Pararhizobium sp. A13: one gene and its partners. The protein of the gene in region 3 interacts with the protein of the main gene of each other region in a pairwise test. Links are inferred from orthologs where the notes say so. Each region holds a gene or a part of one and is shown on either strand. Other genes may lie near its edges.

Region 1 (3,153 bases), 2.0 Mb from region 3 along the record:
CCTTCGCGCCACGCTCGACAAGCTGAAGGCCGGCCCCCGCCCGACCGAGATCGCCCAGACGCGCGCCAACTACAATGCGAGCATCGCGGAACTCCAGAATGCCGAGCTCGAACTCACTCGCGCCCAGCAGCTTCGTCCGCGGGGCACGATCTCGCAATCGGCTTTCGACCAGGCAACGGCTGCGAAGGCGATGGCGGCGGCGCGCGCGGAAGCCGCCAGGCAGGCGCTGAACCTGATCGAGGAAGGGACCCGCGCCGAAGACATCGCCGCCGCCGCAGCGCAGTTGCAGGCAGCGGAAGCGACGCTGGCCTCGGCCCGCACATCACTGGAAGATACTGAACTGCGTGCGCCGAATGACGGCATCATCCTCTCGCGGGTACGCGAAACCGGTGCCATCGTTGCGCCGGCGGACACCGTCTTCGTCCTGTCGCTGACGGAGCCGGTCTGGGTGCGCACGTATGTTGCCGAACCTGATCTCGGCCGCATCCATCCCGGCATGAAGGTGAAGGTGACGTCCGACACCCGCCCGAACGACGCTTATGACGGCACGATCGGCTTCATGTCGCCGGTTGCCGAATTCACCCCGAAATCGGTGGAAACGGCGGAGCTTCGGACCGACCTCGTCTACCGGCTGCGCATCGTCATCGACAAGCCGGGCCTGGATTTGCGCCAGGGCATGCCGGTCACCATCCACCTTCCCTTGGCTGAGGCAGCGGGACAATGACCGCCCACCCCGACAAGACCGAACTGGTCCGGCTGTCGGACGTGACGAAGCGCTTCGGTGACGCTCCGCCGGCGCTCGATGCCGTGTCCGGCTTGATCCTCGGCGGCGAGATCACCGGGCTCGTCGGTCCCGACGGCGCCGGCAAGACGACGCTCATCCGGCTGATGACCGGCCTGATGCTGCCGGACAGCGGCAGCGTCGACGTGCTTGGCTTCGACACCGCCAGGAACCCGGCCGCAATCCAGGCCGCCATCGGCTACATGCCGCAGCGCTTCGGGCTCTACGAAGACCTGTCGGTGCAGGAAAACCTTGATCTCTATGCCGACCTGCGCGGCCTGCCGAAGGATGAGCGGGCGGCGACCTTCGACGAACTCCTGACCTTCACCGATCTCAAACGCTTCACCAGCCGGCTGGCGGGTAAGCTCTCCGGCGGCATGAAGCAGAAGCTGGGGCTTGCCTGCGCGCTGCTGAAGAAACCGCGTCTGCTGCTGCTCGACGAGCCGGGTGTCGGCGTCGATCCGATCTCGCGCCGCGATCTCTGGAAGATGGTCGAAGACCTGACGAAGGAAGGCATCGGCGTCGTCTGGTCGACCGCCTATCTCGACGAGGCGGAAGTCTGCGACGGCGTGCTGCTGCTCAATCAGGGAAAACTCATGTTTTCCGGCAAGCCGGCGGATATGACCGCACGTGTCGAGGACCGGGTGTTCCGGGTCTCCGGCGTCTCCGGGCGCAAGCGGCAGGTGCTGGCAAAGCTTTTGGAGGAAGAGGGTATCATCGACGGCGTCATCCAGGGCGAGGCCTTGCGGATTGTCGCCGGGGAAGGTGCAGTGCCGGCGTTCCGATCCGCCGGAGACGGCGCAAAGGCTGCCCCTGCCCCGCCGCGCTTCGAGGATGCCTTCGTCGACATGCTCGGCGGCGGGCCGGGCGGGCGCTCCAAACTCGCTGAAGCGCAGCAGACGCTGGCCGCAACAGATGATCGCCCCGTCATCGAGGCCAGGGGGCTGACCAAACGCTTCGGCGATTTCACCGCCGCGGACGGCATCACCTTCGATATCCAGCGCGGCGAGATTTTTGGACTGCTCGGGCCGAATGGCGCCGGCAAATCCACGACCTTCAAGATGCTCTGCGGCCTGCTGAAGCCGACCGCCGGCGAAGGCCGTGTCGCCGGCTTCGACCTGCGCCGCGATGCCGCCTCCGCACGCAACCAGCTCGGCTACATGGCGCAGAAATTCTCGCTCTATGGCGATCTCAGCATTGCCCAGAACCTCGATTTCTTCGCCGGCGTCTATGGCCTTTCCGGCCGGAGCAAGCGCGACCGCGTCCACCTGATGAACGAGATCTTCGATTTCGGCCGCCATGCCGGACAATCGTCCAAGGACCTGCCGCTCGGCCTGAAGCAGCGGCTGGCGCTCGCCTGCGCCGTCATGCACGAGCCGCGGGCGCTGTTCCTCGACGAGCCCACCTCCGGCGTCGATCCGATCACCCGGCGCGAATTCTGGACGCATATCAACGCACTGGTCGAGAAGGGCGTCACGGTGCTCGTCACCACCCATTTCATGGAGGAGGCCGAATATTGCGACCGGATCTCGCTGATCTATCGCGGCCGCTCGATCGCGCTCGGCTCTCCAGATGAGCTGAAGGCGAGTATCGTCACCGACGACCAGCCCGATCCGACCATGGAGGACGCCTTCATCGCGCTCATCCGCCAATCCGAAGCCGAAACGAGGCAAGCGGCATGAGCTCGACACCGGACAGGATCAGGCGCTTCGCGGCGCTCGTGCGCAAGGAGAGCTATCAGGCCGTGCGGGACCCCAGCACGACGCTGATCGCCTTCGTGCTGCCTTTGATCCTGCTCTTCCTGTTCGGTTATGGCGTCTCGCTCGACACGACCCGCACGCGCGTCGGCCTCGTCATGGAGGAAACCACGCCGCTCACCCAGAGCCTTGCCGCTAGCTTCGAGGCGTCGCGTTATTTCACCGTTGCCACCGGCCGCGACCGGCGCGTTTTCGAGGAGGATCTGGTCAATGGCCGCATTCGGGGCATTCTCGTCATCCCCGCCAGTTTCACCACCGACTATGCCGCCGGCAACCACCCGCAGGTGCAGGTGATCGTCGACGGCTCCGAGCCGAACACGGCGAATTTCGTCCAGAACTATGCGCAGGGCACCATCGCCAATTGGGAGCGCCAGCGGCAGGCACTGATGGCCGAGGGTGCGCCCGCCGTCTCCATCGAACAGCGGTTCTGGTTCAATCCGGAGCTCACCAGCCGCTATTTCCTCGTCCCCGGCTCGATCGCCATCGTCATGACGCTGGTCGGCACGCTCCTCACCTCGCTGGTGGTCGCCCGCGAATGGGAGCGCGGCACGATGGAGGCGATGATGGCGACGCCGGTGACGGCGGTCGAGCTCTTGATCGGCAAGATCTTTCCCT
Region 2 (2,935 bases), 2.1 Mb from region 3 along the record:
GGAGAGGCCGACCTCGAAGCTGGTTTCAAGCAGCGGCAGTTCCTCTTGCCGCAGCAGGCGCTTGGCGTGATCGAGCGTCACGGCCTGCAAGAATGCCTTCGGCGACAGTCCGGCCCAACGCGTGAACGTCTTCTGCAGTTGCGTCGGCGGCTGGCCGATTTCACCGGCGATGGTCTCCAGCGACGGCTGATCGCGATAGTTTTCAGTCAGCATCTCGACCACGCGGCTGACAATCTCATAGTCGCTGCCATGCGGCGTGATGTCGGCGGGCACCGATGTCGTGATGTTCATGGTCGTATCTCCTTGAGGCAGAGATAATCATCGGAACCGGGCCTTCGCCACCCGATTCTTGCCCTAGAGCCGGATGATTTTAGATCGAATCGGCCTAAAATCATCCGGCTCTAGAATTGACGAAGTAGAACATGATGTCGTCCGAAAACCGCTTACACTTTTCGGCATCATGCTCTAGCGGCGCTTGACCGTTGCCAGCGCGCAGGCAAAGGCCGTGGCGAAGGTTTCCCGGTCGTCGCGGTTGAGGAAGGAGCCGACATCGGTTGCCCGGCGCCGGTCGCTGATCTGCATGGCGACGATGCCGATCTCCTCGTGGCGGGAAATGTTGAACCGCGCCCAGAAGGTATTGAAACGATGCTCGGTCATGCGGCCCGCCGGCGTGAACTTGCGCACGGACACGTCGGTGCGCGAGACGCTGACCTCCTCGCGGGCGCGAGCGGAGCGGTAATTCAGCCAGAAAGCGCCGAAGAGCAGCAGGAAATCCAGCCCGAAGAAGAAGACTATCGGCCAGGCGCCGATGACGACGAAGACGAAGATGTGGACGAGGCTCAGCAGGCCGGCGATCAAAAGCAAAACCTTGAAGCCTTTGAGGCCGAGCGAACGATGGGGCGTCAGCTCGGCGGCGAAAACCGGCTGCTCGTCTGTCGCTATCTCGGCGTTGCCATCGTTCATGACCAACGACTATAGATGCATCATGAAAAACGTGAAATCAAAATCAGCGATTGCGGCGGTGAAAGCGAGACCCGCGACAGTCAGCCGCGCCAGAACCAGACCAAAGACCGCCTACAGCAAGGCGGAAATCGACGAGATTTTCCGCCGCTTCTCGATCCAGCGTCCCGAGCCGAAGGGAGAGCTGGAACACGTCAATCCGTTCACGCTCGTCGTCGCAGTCGCCCTGTCGGCACAGGCGACGGATGCAGGCGTCAACAAGGCGACGCGGGCGCTTTTCGCCGCAGCCGATACACCGGAAAAGATGGTGGCGCTCGGCGAGGAAAAGGTTCGCGAATATATCAAGACTATCGGGCTTTATCGCAACAAGGCGAAGAACGTCATCGCGCTCAGCGAGAAGCTGATTGCCGATTTCGACGGCGAGGTGCCGCGCACGCGCGAAGAGCTGATCACGCTGCCCGGCGTCGGCCGCAAGACCGCCAACGTGGTTCTTTCGATGGCCTTTGGACATTCGACGATGGCGGTCGACACGCACATCTTCCGCATCGCCAACCGGCTCGGCCTAGCTCCGGGAAAGACCCCCGACGAAGTCGAGGACCAACTGATGCGGATCGTGCCGGATCACTACCTCTACCATGCCCATCACTGGCTGATCCTGCACGGCCGCTATTGCTGCAAGGCGCGCAAGCCGGAATGCGAGCGCTGCGTCATTGCCGATATCTGCAAGGCGGCGGAAAAGACCAACGAAATCCCGGCGCCGTTGGTCGAACTGCCGGCGCAGGTCATTTGACGGAAATGCCGTCGATCAGCGCTGCGATCGCCCTTTCAAAATCCTGCCGCTCGCCGCCCGCTTCGATGGCAAGCGCCGCCCGGTCGAATGCTGCGGAAAGAAGTTCGACGAAGGCATCCAGCAAGTCGGTTGTCCTGCCGCTGGCGGCGAAGAGGTCGTTTAAGCCAGCCTTGAGGCTGGCTTGCGAATATTCCGCATCCAGCTGCTGCATGGCGCCTGGTCCAAGAACGGCAGGACCGTCCAGCAGGAGAAGCCGCGTGCGGCCGGGCACAAGCATGGCATCGAAATAGGCACGCGTCCCGGCGAGAATGGCATCCCGCGCCGTCGCAGTGGCTGCCGCGTTGTTTTCGATCATCTCTGCCACCTTCCTCGCCTCATCAGCGACGACAGCGGCAAAAAGCGCCCTCTTGTCTTCGAAGTGATGATAGAGCGCCCCACGCGTGACGCCGGCCGCGTTGACGATGTCCGGCGTGGCCGTATCGGGGTAGCCTTTCTCCACAAAAAGACCGCGCGCCGCGCCGATCAATGTTGCACGCATCGCTTCCGTCCGCTCATTGTTGCTGCGCCTCAAATCTCCCCCTTTACATACAAACTGTATGCATGTAGCTAAAGATACAGACAGATTGTATGTTAACTCGGATGGAGAAGAAAGCCATGAAAATCACGAGCTACTATCCCGTCATCATGACCGGCGACGTTGCGCGGACGGTTGAATTCTACAAGCGCCATCTTCGCTTCGAGGCTCTGTTTGCCAGTAACTGGTATGTGCACCTGCAATCGACCATTGACGAACGTGTCGCCCTTGCCGTGCTGGACGGCAGCCATGGAACGATCCCAGAAACCGGACGCGGCAGCGCTCAAGGACTGCTCCTGAATTTCGAGGTCGAGGATCCGGATGCGCTCTATGCGGAATTCCAGGCGGCGGGTCTGCCGATCCTCAAGGCGATCTGCGACGAGGACTTCGGCCAGCGCCATTTCATCACCATCGACCCGAACGGCGTCCTGATCGACGTGATCAAACCGATCCCGCCCAGCGCCGAGTTCGCCGCCCAATATGACGCTGCCGCCCTGCCCGCTTGAAGAGACGTCCGGGGCGCTGGCGCCAACCCAACCGGCCGAATCAGGGACTGAAAGGCCTGTTGCGATATTGGGCAAATCCCAAGCGGTGGCGCGCTTTCGTTCTTT
Region 3 (3,365 bases):
CGGACGTGGCGGCTTCCGCTTGCTTGGCGCCGCTCTCCAGAGTGAGGATCAGCGAGCCTTTGGACACGCGGGAACCGACTTCGACCTTGAGGTCGACGACTTTTCCGGCCGCCGGAGAAGGCACCTCCATCGTCGCCTTGTCGGATTCGACAGTGATGAGCGGGTCGTCGACTTTGATCACGTCGCCGGGCTTGATCGAAATTTCGACGACGGGCACGTCCTTGTAGTCGCCGATATCCGGCAGCGTTACTTCTTGTATGTTGCTCATGACGTTGTTCCTGCAGTCCTCAAACCGTCCAGGGGGCTTCTGCGTCGGAAGCGATCCCGTAGCGTTCGATTGCTTCTTCAACCTGCTTCGCGGTGACCTGTCCGGACGGGACGAGGGCAGCAAGCGCGGCGACGACGATGTGGTTGCGGTCGACTTCGAAGAACGACCGGAGCGCCTGCCTCGTGTCGCTGCGGCCAAAGCCGTCCGTGCCCAACGCGGTGAACGGAGCGGTGACATATGAGGCGATGAGCTGCGGATAGGCCCGGACGTAGTCGGAAGCGGCGATGATCGGCGCAGCCCCCGACAGGCAGTTGCCCACATGGGACGACTTCTCGCTCCTTGTCGGGTGCAGGCGGTTGGCGCGCTCGACTTCCCTCGCATCGCGCGCGAGTTCCGAGAAGCTCGTGGCCGACCAGACTTCTGCTTCCACGTTCCAGTCGTCCCGCAGCATCTGCGCGGCATGCACGACTTCCGGCAGGATCGCACCGGACCCCACCAGCCGGACCGAGCCGCCCTTTTTCGCGGGAACATGGCTTGAGAAGCGGTAGAGACCCTTGATGATGTCCGCTTCCACGCCTTTCGGCATCGACGGCTGCGCATAGTTCTCGTTCATCGCGGTGATGTAGTAGAACTCGTCCTTCTGCTCTTCGAGCATCGAGCGCATCCCATGATCAATGATGACCGCCATCTCGTAGGCGAAGGCCGGGTCGTATGCGCGGCAATTGGGGATGGTGGCGGCCTGAACATGACTCGTGCCGTCCTGATGCTGGAGGCCCTCCCCGCCCAGGGTAGTCCTGCCCGCCGTCGCTCCGATCAGGAAGCCGCGGGCCCGCTGGTCCGCCGCCGCCCAGATCAGATCGCCGACGCGCTGGAAGCCGAACATCGAATAGTAGATGTAGAAGGGCAGCATGGCGGTGCCGTGCACGCTGTAGGATGTGGCCGCGGCGGTCCACGACGAAATCGCGCCCGCCTCGGTGATGCCCTCCTCGAGGAGCTGGCCGTCCTTGCTTTCCTTGTAATAGAGCATGGAACCGGCGTCTTCCGGCTCGTAAAGCTGGCCGACGGGCGAGTAGATGCCGACCTGCCGGAACAGGTTAGCCATGCCGAAAGTGCGCGCCTCATCCGCGACTATCGGAACGATGCGAGGGCCAAGTTCCTTGTCCTTCAGCAGGTTGCCGAACATGCGCACGACGGCCATCGTCGTCGAGATCTCCTTGCCGTCGGACTTCAGCGCGAAGTCCGCATAGGAAGCCATCGCTGGGACCGCGACGGGCGCGGCCTTGCGCTGACGGGCGGGCAGATAGCCGCCCAGCTCCTTCCGGCGCTCCTGCAGGTACTTGAGTTCCGCGCTGTCATCCGCTGGACGGTAGAACTCCAGCTTCTCGACCTGCTCGTTCGACAGCGGCAGCGCGAACCGATCGCGGAACGCGAGCAGCGCGTCGACGTCCAGCTTCTTGGCCTGGTGGGAGGTCATGCGCGACTCGCCCGCGCCTCCCATGCCGTAGCCCTTCTTTGTCTTCGTGAGGATGACTGTCGGCCTGCCCTTGGTTGCCTTGGCGGCCCTGAACGCGGCGAACAGCTTCCGGAAGTCGTGGCCGCCGCGCTTAAGCGCGTCGATGTCATGGTCGGACATATGGGAGACCAGCGCGCGGACTTCCGGGTCCTCCTCGAAGAAGTTCTTCAAGTTGTAGGCGCCGTCCTTGGCCCCGAGCGTTTGATACTTGCCGTCCACGGTCGCGGCAAAGCGCCTGAGGAGAGCGTGATTCTCGTCGCGTGCGAAGATGTGGTCCCATTCAGAACCCCACAGGACCTTGATGACGTTCCAGCCGGCGCCCTTGAAAAGCATCTCGAGCTCTTGGATGATCTGACCGTTGCCGCGTACCGGGCCGTCGAGGCGCTGCAGGTTGCAGTTGATGATGAAGGTCAGGTTGTCGAGGTTCTCGCGCGCGGCCATGGACAGCCCGGCGATCGACTCTGGCTCGTCCATCTCGCCGTCGCCGAAGACGCCCCAGACGTGACGGCCATCGGTGTCGAGAATGGAACGGTCCCGCAGGTAGCGCATGAAGCGCGCCTGATACACAGCGCTGATCGGTCCGATGCCCATGGAACCTGTCGGTACCTGCCAGAAGTCCGGCATCAGCCACGGATGAGGATATGAGCAGAGCCCCGGTCCGCCGATTTCCTGACGGTAGTGCTTCAGATGATCCTCCGACAGCCGCCCCTCGAGAAATGCGCGGGCATAGACACCCGGTGCGGAATGCGGCTGGAAGAAAACGACGTCTCCCCCGTGGTCGGGGTTTGAGGCGTGGAAGAAGTGGTTGAAGCCAAGCTCAAAGATTTCGGCCGCAGAGGCATAGCTCGCGACGTGGCCGCCGAGTTCGCCATAGGCCTTGTTCGCACGAACCACCATCGCCAGCGCGTTCCACCGCATGATCGCGGTGATGCGGGTCTCCATGTCGATGTCGCCCGGATAAGGAGGCTGCGCTTCGAGCGAAATCGTGTTGCGATAGGGCGAGTACGGCAGCGTGTCGGGAACTACGCCGAGTTCCTTAGCCTTGCTCTCGAGCTCGTTCAGGATGAAGCGCGCTCTTGCGTCCCCTCCCTGGCGCAGCAGGGAATCGAGAGCCGACAGCCAGTCGGCCGTCTCGATCGGATCGTCATCAACCTGGATCTTCGAATTGTTTGAAATGCCGTGCATCTTTCCATCTCCCGTGGCAGTGCCGCAGCCCGTCCGAACGCGCTCATCGACATGCGGGCTCACGTCCGCGCTAGAACGGAGCCCTGCAGCAAGTCGCGTCCGGAGTTTCGGGCGGCGTGGTGTCGTTACGTTGGGCTTCCGCCCCTGCGGACAAGATCGAGCGCCACGTCTACGATCATGTCTTCCTGCCCGCCGATCAGGCGTCGCCGACCGATCTCCACAAGGATCTGGCGCGGATCGATGTTGAACTCAGACGCCACCCGTTCGGCGTGGCGAAGGAAGCTCGAATAGACGCCTGCGTATCCGAGCGTCAGGGTCTGGCGGTCCACTCGAACCGGTCGATCCTGGATCGGCCGCACGAGGTCGTCGGCGGCGTCCTGCAGCTTGAACAGATCGCAG

The links.
Region 1: the proteins of mdeB (region 3) and WI754_RS05950 interact in binary tests that used the Escherichia coli proteins (3 or more experiments, as listed by UniProt). The link is inferred for Pararhizobium sp. A13 from one-to-one orthologs.
Region 2: the proteins of mdeB (region 3) and nth interact in binary tests that used the Escherichia coli proteins (3 or more experiments, as listed by UniProt). The link is inferred for Pararhizobium sp. A13 from one-to-one orthologs.

The regions. Positions count from the first base shown.
Region 1 is NZ_CP149510.1:1,249,933-1,253,085, reverse strand. The notes cover bases 93-3,091. They hold WI754_RS05950 (ATP-binding cassette domain-containing protein), read left to right. Parts: upstream 93-720; coding sequence 721-2,463; downstream 2,464-3,091. Other genes in these bases: WI754_RS05945 (ABC transporter permease), read left to right, coding at 2,460-3,091; hlyD (secretion protein HlyD), read left to right, coding at 93-724. In the rest of the region: more of hlyD, read left to right, coding at 1-92; more of WI754_RS05945, read left to right, coding at 3,092-3,153. UniProt on the Escherichia coli protein: Part of the ABC transporter complex YbhFSR that could be involved in efflux of cefoperazone. Probably responsible for energy coupling to the transport system.
Region 2 is NZ_CP149510.1:1,137,192-1,140,126, reverse strand. What follows is about bases 87-2,867. They hold nth (endonuclease III), read left to right. Parts: upstream 87-985; coding sequence 986-1,750; downstream 1,751-2,867. Other genes in these bases: WI754_RS05365 (VOC family protein), read left to right, coding at 2,405-2,830; WI754_RS05370 (helix-turn-helix domain-containing protein), read right to left, coding at 1,743-2,288; WI754_RS05380 (DUF2244 domain-containing protein), read right to left, coding at 466-963; WI754_RS05385 (bifunctional helix-turn-helix domain-containing protein/methylated-DNA--[protein]-cysteine S-methyltransferase), read right to left, coding at 87-291. In the rest of the region: more of WI754_RS05385, read right to left, coding at 1-86. UniProt on the Escherichia coli protein: DNA repair enzyme that has both DNA N-glycosylase activity and AP-lyase activity. The DNA N-glycosylase activity releases various damaged pyrimidines from DNA by cleaving the N-glycosidic bond, leaving an AP (apurinic/apyrimidinic) site.
Region 3 is NZ_CP149510.1:3,210,309-3,213,673, forward strand. Bases 88-3,298 are described here. They hold mdeB (alpha-ketoglutarate dehydrogenase), read right to left. Parts: upstream 2,967-3,298; coding sequence 288-2,966; downstream 88-287. Other genes in these bases: aceF (dihydrolipoyllysine-residue acetyltransferase), read right to left, coding at 88-391; dmpG (4-hydroxy-2-oxovalerate aldolase), read right to left, coding at 3,092-3,298. In the rest of the region: more of aceF, read right to left, coding at 1-87; more of dmpG, read right to left, coding at 3,299-3,365. UniProt on the Escherichia coli protein: Component of the pyruvate dehydrogenase (PDH) complex, that catalyzes the overall conversion of pyruvate to acetyl-CoA and CO(2).